DNA from 3 places in the Geotalea daltonii FRC-32 genome. Region 2 is predicted to be linked to each of the others. Evidence: riboswitches for the same ligand, from Rfam matches in the RefSeq annotation. Region 2 holds a riboswitch; each other region holds the start of a gene.
The links. Region 2 has a riboswitch for S-adenosylmethionine ahead of GEOB_RS03960 (O-acetylhomoserine aminocarboxypropyltransferase/cysteine synthase family protein). Riboswitches for the same ligand answer to the same signal wherever they lie in the genome.

Region 1 (4,419 bases), 690 kb from region 2:
GAAGGTACCAAGCCCAGCGGCATAGGCTGCGTGACGCTCTGACCAGGTGGAGGCAATACCGATGGGAGTCTCGTCAATCTGCCGCCAACCCGGTGCCAGTTGGGGGGCCACGGCCCGGTGCCCCTGTTCTTCCAGCCAAGCTACCAGGTGGCGACGCAGCGATGAGTTGAAGGCCTCGCCACTGTTGCGGGTCACCGCCCATTCACGGGAGGGCCACTGCTCCTCCTGCCGGTTGGTTTCCCTGGTGACACGGCTGATCGGCAACACCCAGCTGATGACCGTTTTCGCTCCCGGTAAGATTTCGGCTGGAGAATGATGAAAGGGGCCGATGATCCGTTTGTACTCCACAAAGAGTGAATCGGCGGCGGAAGCAAAACCGATCAGCGGTTCGTCAAAGTAAGGAGCCCGGTTGCCGGAAAGGCGGTTACCCGGATCGTCACGGACAAAACTGCGTATGAGGTCGATAATGGTCTTTTCCATAGCGCCTCCTGCACTAAAACCGCTAGAAATTGATCACCCGGTCCAGGTCGGCAATGAGATCCTCCGTCTCCTCCAGCCCCACGGACAGCCGCACCAGGTTGTCCGTTATCCCCCGGGAAGCACGCTCCTCTGCAGGCATGGCCGCATGGGACATCTTCGGCGGGTAGGAGATGATCGATTCGACGCCACCGAGGCTGACGGCAAAGGCTGCACATTCCATTTTCTCAAGCAGGCGGTGGGTCAGTTCCACCGTTTCCAGTTTGAAGGACAACACCGCCCCCGGCCCCGCCGACTGGGACTTGTGCACCCCATACCCCGGGTGCTGTTCCAGGCCGGGATAAAAAACTTCCGTCACCCGTCGCTGCTGGGTCAGCCAATTGGCCACGCTGAATGCGCTCTTCTGGCTCTCATCCATCCTGACCCGCAGAGTTTTCAGACCGCGCAGCACCAGCCAGCAATCCTGTGGGCCGAGTATCGCACCGAAGGCGTTCTGGATGAACTTGATTTGCTTGCCAAGCCCTTCGTCCTTCACCACGGCAAAACCGCAGATGACGTCGCTGTGGCCGTTTAGAAATTTGGTGCCACTGTGGAGGACGATGTCACAGCCCAGATCCAAGGGCCTCTGCAGGTAAGGAGTCATGAAGGTATTATCCACCAGGGTGAGCAGGCCTCGCTCCTTGGCCAGATCCACAGCAGCCCGGAGGTCTGTAATCTTCAGCAGTGGATTTGAAGGCGTTTCCAGGTAGATGGCTTTGGTGGCGGGAGTGATGGCTTCGGCAATTCTCGCCGGATCAGTGGCATCCACGAAAGTCGATTGGATGCCCAAGCGCGTGAAAAGGGTGGTCAGTACCCTGAAGGCGCCGCCGTAGACATCTTCGCAGACGACCAGATGGTCGCCGGGGGAAAAGAGCAATAGCACCGAGGAGATAGCCGCCATCCCCGAGGCGAAGGCAAAGCCGTGGCTGCCGTTTTCCAGTAGCGCCACCGTCTCCTCCAGTGCATCCCGGGTGGGGTTGCCCGAGCGGGCATAGTCGTACTTGCCGAAATGGTCAACAGACTCCTGGGCGAAGGTGGAGACTTGGTAGATAGGCACCGACAGCCCCTTTGCGTATGGATCGATGCTATGCTTGTTGTGAATGATCTGCGTGCCGAACTTCATGCTTCCCCCTTTTCTTCCTGTGCAAAGGCCTGTTCCAGATCTGCAATGAGATCGTTGACATCTTCGATTCCCACCGACAGCCGCAACAGTACATTATTGATGCCCAACCTGGCTCTTATCTCGGCCTTTATATCGGCATGGGTCTGCAACTCGGGGAAGGTGATCAAGGTCTCCACCCCGCCAAGGCTTTCCGCAAAGGAGATCAAACGCGTCTTGAGCAGCAGCGTCTCCACCAATGCCGGATCGGTTACCTCGAAGGCTATCATGGCGCCGAATCCTCGAGCCTGGCCTTTCAATAGATCATGACCTGCATGTCCTGCAAGCCCCGGATAATGAACTTTTGCCACCGTTGGGTGTCCCTCCAGCCAGGATGCCAGGGCAGCTGCATTTTCCTGCTGCCGGTCCATCCTGACGCTCAGAGTTTTCATGCCGCGGATCACCAGCCATGAATCCTGGGGTCCCAGCACGGCACCGACCGAGTTCTGCAGGAAATAAATGCGCTCAGCGAGCTGGGGATCTTTCGCCACAACGAGACCGGCAATGGTGTCATTATGACCTGCCAGGTATTTGGAGGCGCTGTAAACGGTGATGTCCGCCCCAAGGTCCAGTGGCCGGAGCAGGTATGGCGTCAGAAAAGTATTGTCGACGATGCAGAGCAGCTGCCGCTCCCGGCAGAGGTTGCTCAAAGCCCTAATGTCCGCCACCTTCAGCAGCGGATTGGTCAGAGATTCAACGAAGAGTGCCTTGGTATTGGGCTTAAGAGCTGCCGCCACCTCGTCCAGGGAGGAAGTATCCACATAGGTGAACTCCAGGCCGTACTGGTGGAAGATCTGCTCGAAGAGTCGGTAAGTGCCGCCGTACAGGTCCTCTGTGACGATCAGGTGGTCGCCACGCTGAAACAGCATGAGCAGGTTAGTTATCGCTGCCATCCCCGAGGCATAGGCAAAACCCCTCGCCCCCCCATCGAGACGGGCAATGCCCTCTTCCAATGCCTGCCTGGTCGGATTGCCCGAGCGGCTGTAGTCATAGCCGGTACTCTGCCCCAGTCCGGGATGCCTGAAAGTTGCAGTCTGATAAATGGGAACGGTAACCGCCCCCGTCCTTGAATCCCAATCCAGCCCAATCTGTACTGCCTCTGTCGAAATGTGCATCGCGTCACCCCCATTTAATTTATTCACCAGTGCGGAGAACCGTAATTTATCTGCCGCAATGAAAAAATCCCCTTCCGGGGCAGGAAGAGGATTCTGGTGATGTTCTTCTCTTCCTTATCTCCCGAAACCTAAGTTTCGCAGGATTTGGCACCTTCCCTTTGCAGGGGGTTGCCGCGACGTCACAGGGCCGGTCCCTCAGTCGCTCTTGATAAGAATGTTATTCGGTTGTTTGTTTACTAATTCACTTGCAACAAAGCGTACTGATACACTATCAATGTGATAGTCTTGTGTCAATGTATTTTTTGCTTTATTTCTGGACCCGAACCTTGTCCTTCAAAAAGACGACAAAGGCGCCGCTCCCCCCCATCTGCCGAGGGGCCGGGGCGAATTCGGCGACCATTTCCTTTCCCTTGTCGCGCAGCCAGCCGGCAACAGCCGCTTGCAACACGGGCTCGCCGGAAGAGTTGTTTCCTTTTCCGGTAATAACCAGGACTGCCTTCTGTGCGCGATTATAGGCGCCTGTCACGAATCGAGCCAAGCTTTCCACTGCCTCATCCCTGGTCAGGCCATGAAGATCCAGCTGAAAGTCGATGCGGATCGTCCCACGCCTGAGCTGCCGCAGCCTGTTTTGGTTCAAGGGCCGCAGGGGTTCCACATCATCGGGCAACTCATCCTGAAAGACCACATCCATTTCCAGCTTTTCCAACGCCTTGAGAAAGACCTTCCTTTCGCTATCGTCAATCCGCTGTACAACTGGCGGTTTCGATGGAACAGCTTTACCTGAAGTCTTTGTATTTTCGTCCATTCTCCGCACATCGGCCACTTCACGGAGAAACAGAGTCAGATCATCGTCAACGGCAGGCGGTGGTTCAGTTGCTGGCGGAGGAGACACCGGCTTTTTGGAGTCAGTGGCTGGTTTCGCCTCGATGCCTTTCAGTGATTTGAAGGGGTTATGGGAGAAGTTTCCTTCTTTCGGCAAAGGCTGCTTTTTTTCTTTTTTCATCCAGTTGCAGAGGGAGCCGAAGACGGGCCCTTATCCTTTCAGTTATTTTCACAATGCAGGTGCACCTACTCCTTTGGTACAAGGATGATCTCGATCCGCCTGTTCTTTGCTTTACCTTCACGGGAATCATTGGCGGCAACCGGTTTGAATTCCCCGTAGGCAATAGCCGACAGGTTGAGCGGATCAATGCCCTGTTGCTGCAGATAACGGGTTACATTTATGGCACGAGCGGCGGAAAGTTCCCAATTGGTCTGGTATTTTTTCGCCAGGGCACCGCCTATCTGGTCATTGTCCGTATGGCCCTCGATGCGGATAGACTTGTCCTTGATGTTTTTCAGGATATCGATTACCTTCTGCAGGACAATGAGTCCTTCCGGCTTGATTTCTGCCTTTCCGGAGTCAAAGAGAACAGCGTCCACCATATTGACGGTCAGCTTCCCCTTGAGCTCAGAGATGGTCACCTGACCCTGGGAAATCTCACTCTTCATTTTTTCCAGCAGATCCTCATATGTCTTGCTGGTTTTCTGTACCTCTTCTTCCTTTGCTTTCTTCAGGTTTGCTATCTCGTCCTTCAGCCTGGCATTCTCAGTCTCCAGGTCGGTCACCTTCTGCCTCAGCTCTGATAT
Region 2 (4,419 bases):
CCTTGACGCAATCGCCACAGTAGATGCAGGCAGCAGCGTTGAATTCAGGTTTGCCGTCCGCTCCCATGGCAATGGCCCCCTCCGTGCAGGACTTGGCGCAGAGGCCGCAGCTGATGCACTCGTCAGCGTGCAGCTCAGGCCAGATAGCACCCTGGAAGCCCACATCGTTGGTTGCCGATTTAGGGCAGTCAAAGGGGCAGCCGGCAAAGCCGACCTTGAATTTGTGGTGGCCGGTGGGAGTACCGAAAAGTTTTTCATCAACCTCCAGGGCCGAACGCTGGGTGTCCACCAGGCCGTTGGGGTTGTATTCGCAGCCGCCGCAAGCGGTAGGCACCCTTACCCGGGCACCGCAGGAGGCGACCTTCTGCTCGCCTTCACCCAGCTCGGCAACAACGGCATCAAAATCTTTGAAATTGATATTGATCAGTTCGATGGATTGCCGCACGGAAAGATGGACAAATTCCCCACCGAATTTTTCGGCCACTTGGGCTATTTTCTTCAGTCGGGGGACGGTCATTCTCCCGCCGGGAACCCTCAGCCTGACGGTGAAGAGGTCCTTGCCCCTCTCCTTGATAAAGCCCCCTGCCTTGAGGTTGCCCAGATCGATGCTGGTCTTGCCGCTGTCGTTTGCCATATTTATCCACTCCATTGCTCAAGTTCAGGTAAAAGCATCCTACAAGATTATCAGTAAAATAGTCAAGAAAAAACATAAGGAGATACTACACCAATACCGTAAAGAAAGTTCAGATTACCTCAATAGGTTCTGGCGTGACAGTTCCGCCGCTGATACTGAAGGAATTGACCGCCGGCTTTTCCTGTTCAGCCAATGAGGCAATGACATAGGAAACATTCGGGGTCAGTGCCAAGCGAATATCTTCCTCCGACGGGCGAGCGGGCGTTTCGGGATGGGAGTGGTAAATGGCCAGCATCTCCAACCCATTGGCGCGCAGCTCCTTGATGACGGCGAACTGCTCCTTGGGGTTCATCATGAAGTGTTCATTGCTCTGATCGGTGTTGGTCATCCGGTAGATAACGGAAACCGTCCCTGCAGTGCCACCGAGGATGCCGCATACTTCAAGGGGAAACCCCGCCCTGGCATGGGCGATGATATCGTCATGGATTACTTTGGGGATTTTAAGCATGAATGACCTTTCAAAAAACATTATCGGCAGATTTCACATATCAATTCGGCAATATTGTGCAGGTGCGGAAGCTGCTCATTTTTCCAGGTCGCACACATTCAGTGCGTCAAGTTCGTCCACCACCTGGGTAATGGTGGGGTTGTCACCGCAGATGGGACATTTGCCATTCTTCTTGATGGGCACCTCGCGGAATCTCATCCGCAGAGCACTGTAGGTAAGTAGTCGCCCGGTCAAAAGCTCTCCCTTGCCCAGCAGGAACTTAATTGCCTCGGTAGCCTGAATGGTGCCGATCACCCCCGGCAGCACCCCGATAACCCCCGCCGTGGAACAGGTGGGAATGGCGTCTTTGGGCGGCGGCGTAGGAAAGATGCAACGGTAGCAGGCCGACTTACCCGGCTCGATAGTGATGGTCTGGCCGTCGAACTGGAGAATGCCGCCGTGGGAATAGGGCTTACCGGCCAGCACACAGGCATCATTGATAAGAAACTTGGCAGCGAAGTTGTCGGTGCCGTCGATGACGAAATCATAGTCCTTGATGATGTCGGTGATATTGGCGGCGCTGATCCATTCCTCGTAAGTGTTGACCGTGAGTTCGGGATTGATGGCCTGCATCTTTTCCTTGGCGGATAGCACCTTGGCGATCCCCACATCCTTGGTCTGGTGTATCACCTGGCGCTGCAGGTTGGAAAGATCGACCACATCGGCATCGGCAATGCCGATGGTGCCGACCCCGGCCGCCGCCAGATAGAGGGCAATGGGGGAGCCTAGGCCACCGGCGCCGATGATCATCACCTTGCCGTCAAACAATTTTTTCTGCCCCTTGCCGCCAACTTCCTTGAGGATGATGTGGCGGGAATAGCGGGCTATCTGGTCTTCTGTCAGCATTAGAGGTTCCCTCCACCCATGAAATAGAGGAATTCCACCGTGTCGCCGTCCTTGACCATGGTCTGGCCGAAATTGTCACGCTCCAGGATGTCGCCATTCAGCTCCACCGTCACGTAGTCGGGCTGCTCCACCTTCAGTTCCACCAACAGAGCATTGACGTCCAGATTATCCTTGCCCGCTATTGTTGCCGCTTTGCCGTTTACCGTCAGATTCATCTCTCATCTCCTTCTTTACAATTGGTCCAAGGATAACCGAAAATCCTCGATAATGTCATTTATGTTTTCAATGCCCGTCGACACCCGCACCATCTCTTCACCCACCCCCATCAGCCCCTTTTCCTCCGGGCCGAAGTCGGCACAGATGGTGCTCGCGGGATGGATGACCAGTGTCTTTGCGTCGCCTATATTGGCCAGATTCCGCGCCAGCCTTACCCCGTTGATAAAACTGAAAGCAGCCACCTTGTCGGCCAGACCGAAGGTCAGAACTCCACCGAATCTGTCCCCATATAACTTTTTCGCCGCTTGGTGGTAAGGGTTGTCGGCAAGGCCCGGATAATTCACCCAGGCAACCTTTGGCTGTAACTGGAGGAATTGGGCCAGCTTCAGGGCGTTGCTGCAGTGACGCTCCATGCGCAAGGCCAGGGTCTCGATTCCTTCCGACAAGAGGAATGAGTTCATGGGAGCAGCACAGGCGCCAAAATCCTTATGGATCAACTTTCTTACCCTGGCGGTAAAGGCAAAGCCGCGATATTTTTTGAAGAACAGCTCAAAGTGTGGAAATTTAGCGCTCTGCCAGTTGAACCGGCCGACATCGATAATGGCGCCACCGATGGCACTGCCGGTGCCGTTGATGAACTTGCTCGTCGAATGAACAACGATATCCGCTCCCAGATCCTTTCCCGTGGCCAGATAGGGAGTAGTCACCGTTGCATCCACCATGAGCGGGATACCTGCTTCCCTGGCAAGTTGGGCAACTGCTGGGATATCTGGCACATCCATTTTTGGATTGCCGATCGTTTCCAGAAAAATGAGGCGGGTTTTTTCGTTTATACCCGCTTTTACTGCCTCTAAATCAGTGGGATCCACAAAGCGGGTGGTGATGCCGTAGGCAGACAGGGTATCGCGGAACAGGGAAAAAGTGCCGCCAAAGAGTGATGAGGAGGAAAGGATTTCATCACCTGCCCGGACGATGGCCATGACCGCTGTGGTAATGGCAGCCATGCCCGAAGCAGTGGCGACTGCCGATTGCCCCCCTTCCAGGACCGCCAGTCGCTTCTCCAGGCTTTCCGTCGTCGGATTGCCGACCCGGGTATATACCTGGCCGATCTTTCGGCCGCGAAAGATATCCTCCAGGTCCTCAGCCGTGGCATGGGCAAAGGAAGAGGACTGAACGATAGGCACGGTGGTTGCTCCGGCCGGTCCCGGCTCCAGACCTCCATGGATCAGCAATGTTTCAAATCCGTATGTTCTGGCCTTGTCTGTCATACTCTCCCCTTACAAAAAAAGCCCCTTTGGGTTAGCAGGGGCTTCGTGCGAGATTTTCGCCAAGCACCCACCTCATCTTCGCCGGTTACTTATCGGCAGGAATTAGCACCCGTTGCAATAAAAAATGCACAGGTTGCTGTGGTTTCGCAGGGCCTTTCCCTCCACCACTCTCGATAAAGAAGGTTGAAATTTTGATATGACTCTATGGTACTTTAACTAAATTGTAAAGTTAATTTTTGCGTATTACTGCACTTTTTTACTATTAAATAAAAATCCCTTTTTACATTCATTTAGTCAACATTAATTCAGCCATTAAAAAAGGCGACCCCTAAGAGATCGCCTTTTATAACTGCAACCGGATTTAATTCTAAACCGTCTGCGTTACCAAGGGCAGCAGTGCCTGCTTCATTTTTTTCAGGGCTCCTTCCTCGATCTGCCTTACCCTTTCCCGGGAGATGGAAAAATGATCGGCAATCTCCTGGAGCGTCAGGGGACTCTCGGCAGAAACCCTCTGTTCGATGACATAGCGCTCCTTCTCATTGAGGCAGGTCAAGGCTGAGGCGACCTGCTTCTCCAGGAGAGCGCTCTCCTGTGCTTCAGCCAGAAGCTCCTCCTGATTGCGCCGCTCGTCGGGGAGGCTCTCCAGCATGGTCAACCCTTCTCCGGTAATCACCTGGGCGTCGAGAAAAAAATCTCCCCGCATCCGCTGGTCCATTTCCGCCACTTCCGTTTCCTTCACATCGAGGGCTTCGGCTGTCGCCTGAAAATCTTCGCCGCCACCAGTCATATTCCTGATGGCACTTTTAGCCTGGTTCAGCTTAAAAAACAGCTTCCTTTGCGCTTGGGTGGTGCCGATCTTCAAAAGGCTCCAGGCAGAGATGATGTGATTCTGGATATAAGCGCGGATC
Region 3 (4,419 bases), 680 kb from region 2:
TGCACCCCGGCTCCCACAACGGCGATGGTGAAGAGGTGGGGCTGAGACGCATTATCGAGGCCTTCGACTACCTGATTGCCGAGACCCCTGCTTACTCTGGCAAAATCCTCCTGGAGACCACCGCCGGTCAGGGAACCAACCTGGGCTACACCTTCGAGCATCTAAGGACCATCATCGAAGGCTCGGCCCATCCGGATCGTTTCGGCGTCTGCTATGATACCTGCCACACCTTCGCCGCCGGTTACGACATCACCAGCGCAGCCGCATACGGCCAGGTTTGGGAGGAATTCGACCGGATCATCGGCCTTGACCGGCTGCAGTGCTTCCACTTCAATGACTCGAAAAAGGGGCTCAACTGCCGGATCGACCGCCATGAGCATATCGGCAAGGGAGCCATCGGCGCCACCGCATTCTCCCTCATCATGAACGACCCCCGCTTTGCCGGAATACCCAAGATCCTGGAAACACCGAAGGGTGACAACAACGAGATGGATGAGATCAACCTGAAGCTGCTGCGGGACATGGTAAAACAGAGATAGCAGGAGGCAACCATGGCAAAAATTGAGATCATCAGAGGAGACATTACCACCCTGGCTGTGGATGCCATTATCAATGCCGCCAACAATACCCTGCTCGGCGGCGGCGGCGTCGACGGCGCCATTCACAGGGCAGCAGGTCCGGAACTGGTGGCCGAATGTTCCACACTGGGCGGATGCGAGACCGGCGACGCTAAGATTACCAAGGGATACAAGTTGCCGGCGGCTCACGTCATCCACACGGTTGGACCGGTCTGGCACGGCGGCGACAAGGGGGAGCCGGAACTTCTGAGGCGCGCCTATCGACGCTGCTTTGAGGTTGCCCATGCCAACCAATTGAAATTTCTTGCCTTTCCAGCCATCAGTGCCGGTGTCTATGGCTACCCCATGGATGAGGCCTGCAAAATTGCCATGGGCGAAGCAAAGCTGGCCATGGAGAAATACCCGGAGTTGGAAAAGATAGTTTTCGTCACCTTCAGTGATGGTGCTTTGGCCATTTATAAGAGGAAGCTCAGGGAAATATTTCAATGAAAGCGGTAATCCAGAGGGTAAGCGAAGCAACCGTAAGAGTTGACGGCAAGAAGGTCGGCAGCATCGAGAGGGGCGTCCTGGTCCTCCTCGGCGTTGAAAAGGGGGATGAGACCCGGAATGCGGACTGGCTTGCGGAAAAAATTGTCAACCTGCGCATATTCGAGGATGATGGGGGCAAAATGAACCTGTCGCTCATGGATATCAAAGGTGAACTGCTATCCGTTTCCCAGTTCACCTTGGCCGGCAACTGCAGCAAGGGGCGACGTCCCTCCTTCGACACGGCGGCGCCACCGGAGGACGCCAATCACCTGTATCAGTATTTCAACGGCAAGATATGGGAAATGGGAATTCCTGTCCAGTCAGGGATATTCCAGGCAGATATGAAGGTCTCTCTCATCAACGACGGCCCGGTTACCTTCATTCTGGAGACGCCGAAAAGAGAACCCTGAATGATTCAAACAAGAGGCCGGATCTCCGTTACCTTGAACCGTGCCACGTACCGGACAGCCTCACCGGCCTGTGTCGAAACAATCCGTGAGGTATGCGCCCGTATTTCATCAAGCATTTGGCCTGAATCCTGAAAATCCTTCAGCTGCAGGGTAAGGCGCCAGCCATTGCCTCCGCGTGAGGGAGCCAGGTAAAGATAGGATGCATTGGGATTGGCCAGTAGATTGTCGTAAGTCCGCCCCTGAGTCATCCCCCAGGCCACGGTTTCTTCATCGATGACGTGTGGTATGGCATAGACCGCCGTATTTACCTGCCCGGAAGCATCTGCTGTAGCGATGACACCGCGCCCCTCCTCAGGAAAAAGCTCTGCAAGTTTCATAATTTCTCTTTCCTCCTTTTTGCTTCCAGCGGTTATTTCTCTATGTTAATCTATCATTCCCGCGAGGATTGTCCACCCACTGAGGTAGCAATGGTTTGCAGATGCAGTTGAAACAACTTCTTGAATCCCTTTATGCCGACAGATCTACCGTTCATCTGGCGAACGACCCTCTATCCTTCTGTCACCGCTACATTCTCCCTGCAGACCAGGAAATAGCCGGCTTTATCGCCGCTGCCTTCGCTTATGGCAACGTCAAAATAATCCTGAGAAACCTGGAATCCATCTTCAGTAAAATGGGACATTCACCCCGGAAGTTTGTAGAAGAGTTAGAACCTGCCGCAGCCCTCCAACTATTCGCCGGTTTTAAACATCGCTTCAACGATGGTCGGGATCTCTGCGCCTTGCTGCTGGCCTGCCAACTGATGATCGACGAAGCCGACTCCATCGGCGAATATTTCCTCAGTTGCCACGATGCTGCCGCCGAAGACATCACCGAATCCCTGACCCTGTTCACCGAAAATATTCAGGCAATGGATTTCTCCCCGGTCTTCGGTTCGTCAACTATCCCGGCTGATTCTTATTTCCGTTTTTTCTTCCCCTCTCCCGCCTCCGGAAGCGCCTGCAAAAGGCTCTGCATGTATCTGCGCTGGATGGTCCGGCCAGCGGACGGCATTGATCTCGGACTGTGGAAAAAAGTCTCACCGGCCCAACTGGTGATCCCGGTAGATGCCCACATCCAGCGCATCGGCCGTTTTCTCGGCTTCACCAGTCGCAAGCAGGCAGACTGGCGAATGGCAAGGGAAATCACCGCCGCGTTGAAGAAGCTCGATCCCGACGATCCGGTCAAATACGATTTCAGCCTTTGCCATCTGGGAATCTCCGAAGGCTGCAACGGCAAGAATCTGACCAAATGCCTGTCCTGCCCGATCAGGGAAGTGTGCGACCCTTCGGAAGAGACGGCTTGAAAGGAGCATGAACCGATGAAGAAACTTCTCACCTGGGGAGGCACAGGGCTGCTCATCTCCGCATTTCTTGACCCGATCATTTACTCCGGCTTGGACAAGCCGGTCCCCTGGCTGCGGGACCTTGCCATGGCCGCGGGAGGCGTGGCCTGCCTCTTTCTGCTCGTCAAGTACCGCAATCAGCTGTAAATTTGCCGTTGACAAAAGAAAGCCGCTCCCTTATCCTTTGCCCTACAATTGAATATGCAGACCTGCTTATCAAGAGTGGTGGAGGGAAAAGGCCCTGTGAAACCACAGCAACCGGTTGATCCGAAAGGACGGCGTCAGGTGCTAAATCCTGCCCATTGGGTAAAGATGAGAGAGGCGCTTTAGATCGATCAACACCAAAGCCCCTTCTCGTTATCCGGAAGGGGCTTTTTCCATACAAAAGGCATGTTATGACAGTCGGCATAGTTGAAGAAAAATCTATCACCTTCCAAACTGACCTCCGCCTGGAAAGCGGCCGCATCCTCGGGCCGATCACCATTGCCTATGAAACTTACGGCATCCTTAATGCCGATCGCTCAAACGCCATCATGGTTACCCATGCATGGACCGGCAGTGCCCACCTGGCAGGCAGATACTGCGAGAGTGAGCAGAAACCGGGATGGTGGAATGAAATTGTCGGCCCCGGCAAACTGCTGGATACCAACCGCTACTTTGTTATCTGCTCCAATGTGATCGGCTCCTGCTTCGGCTCCACCGGTCCTGCATCCATAAACCCCAAGACCGGAAAAAAGTACGCCCTGACCTTCCCGGTCATTACCGTCCGCGACATGGTACGTGCCCAGGCGCTGCTCATCGACCATCTGGGCATTGAGCGCCTTCATGCGGTAATGGGGGGAAGCATGGGGGGAATGCAGGCACTGGAGTGGGCAACCCAGTTCCCGGACCGCATTGCCTCGGCCGTCATCCTCGCCACCACGCCGCGCCCGTCGGCACAGGCCATCAGTCTCAATGCCGTAGCCCGCTGGGCCATATTCAACGATCCCACCTGGAAAAAGGGGGAATACCGCAAAAATCCACGGGACGGCCTGGCCCTTGCACGGGGCATCGGCCACATCACCTTCCTCTCCGATGAATCCATGACCGCCAAGTTCGGCCGGCGTTTTTCCGCCAAGGACGGCCAGTTCGACTTCTTCGGCCAGTTCGAGGTGGAGCGCTACCTGAACTACAACGGCTACAACTTTGTCGACCGTTTCGACACCAACGCCTTTCTCTACCTGGCCAAAGCCCTTGACCTTTACGACGTGGCCTGGGGCTATGAATCACTGGAAGAAGCCTTTGCCCAAGTCAAGGCCCCCATGCAGTTCTTCGCCTTCTCCTCCGACTGGCTCTATCCCCCTCCCCAGACGGAGGAAATGGTCAGAATGCTGAAAAAACTCGGCAAACCGGTGGAATACCACCTGATCAATTCGGCTTATGGCCATGACGCCTTCCTCCTTGAGCATGAAACATTCACCCCCATGGTCAGGGATTTCCTGAAAAAAGCCGGTGCATAACAGGCCATTCTCTGCAGAGGTCC

Region 1: another riboswitch for S-adenosylmethionine. It lies ahead of GEOB_RS07030 (trans-sulfuration enzyme family protein); the one in region 2 lies ahead of GEOB_RS03960 (O-acetylhomoserine aminocarboxypropyltransferase/cysteine synthase family protein).
Region 3: another riboswitch for S-adenosylmethionine. It lies ahead of metX (homoserine O-acetyltransferase MetX); the one in region 2 lies ahead of GEOB_RS03960 (O-acetylhomoserine aminocarboxypropyltransferase/cysteine synthase family protein).

The regions. Positions count from the first base shown of each region.
Region 1 is NC_011979.1:1,558,251-1,562,669, reverse strand. Features, by position in the region: gene GEOB_RS07040 (epoxyqueuosine reductase) at 1-480, opposite strand, end outside; gene GEOB_RS07035 (trans-sulfuration enzyme family protein) at 503-1,639, opposite strand; gene GEOB_RS07030 (trans-sulfuration enzyme family protein) at 1,636-2,790, opposite strand; SAM riboswitch class I at 2,902-3,005, opposite strand; gene GEOB_RS07025 (Smr/MutS family protein) at 3,098-3,793, opposite strand; gene GEOB_RS07020 (OmpA/MotB family protein) at 3,859-4,419, opposite strand, start outside.
Region 2 is NC_011979.1:864,314-868,732, reverse strand. Features, by position in the region: gene GEOB_RS03980 (4Fe-4S dicluster domain-containing protein) at 1-634, opposite strand, end outside; gene GEOB_RS03975 (M67 family metallopeptidase) at 744-1,142, opposite strand; gene GEOB_RS03970 (HesA/MoeB/ThiF family protein) at 1,218-2,027, opposite strand; gene thiS (sulfur carrier protein ThiS) at 2,027-2,242, opposite strand; gene GEOB_RS03960 (O-acetylhomoserine aminocarboxypropyltransferase/cysteine synthase family protein) at 2,258-3,511, opposite strand; SAM riboswitch class I at 3,581-3,691, opposite strand; gene rpoH (RNA polymerase sigma factor RpoH) at 3,879-4,419, opposite strand, start outside.
Region 3 is NC_011979.1:1,542,541-1,546,959, reverse strand. Features, by position in the region: gene GEOB_RS06960 (deoxyribonuclease IV) at 1-539, shown strand, start outside; gene GEOB_RS06955 (O-acetyl-ADP-ribose deacetylase) at 552-1,067, shown strand; gene dtd (D-aminoacyl-tRNA deacylase) at 1,064-1,516, shown strand; gene GEOB_RS06945 (pyridoxamine 5'-phosphate oxidase family protein) at 1,522-1,893, opposite strand; gene GEOB_RS06940 (TIGR02757 family protein) at 1,995-2,858, shown strand; gene GEOB_RS20285 (hypothetical protein) at 2,874-3,044, shown strand; SAM riboswitch class I at 3,108-3,216, shown strand; gene metX (homoserine O-acetyltransferase MetX) at 3,293-4,396, shown strand.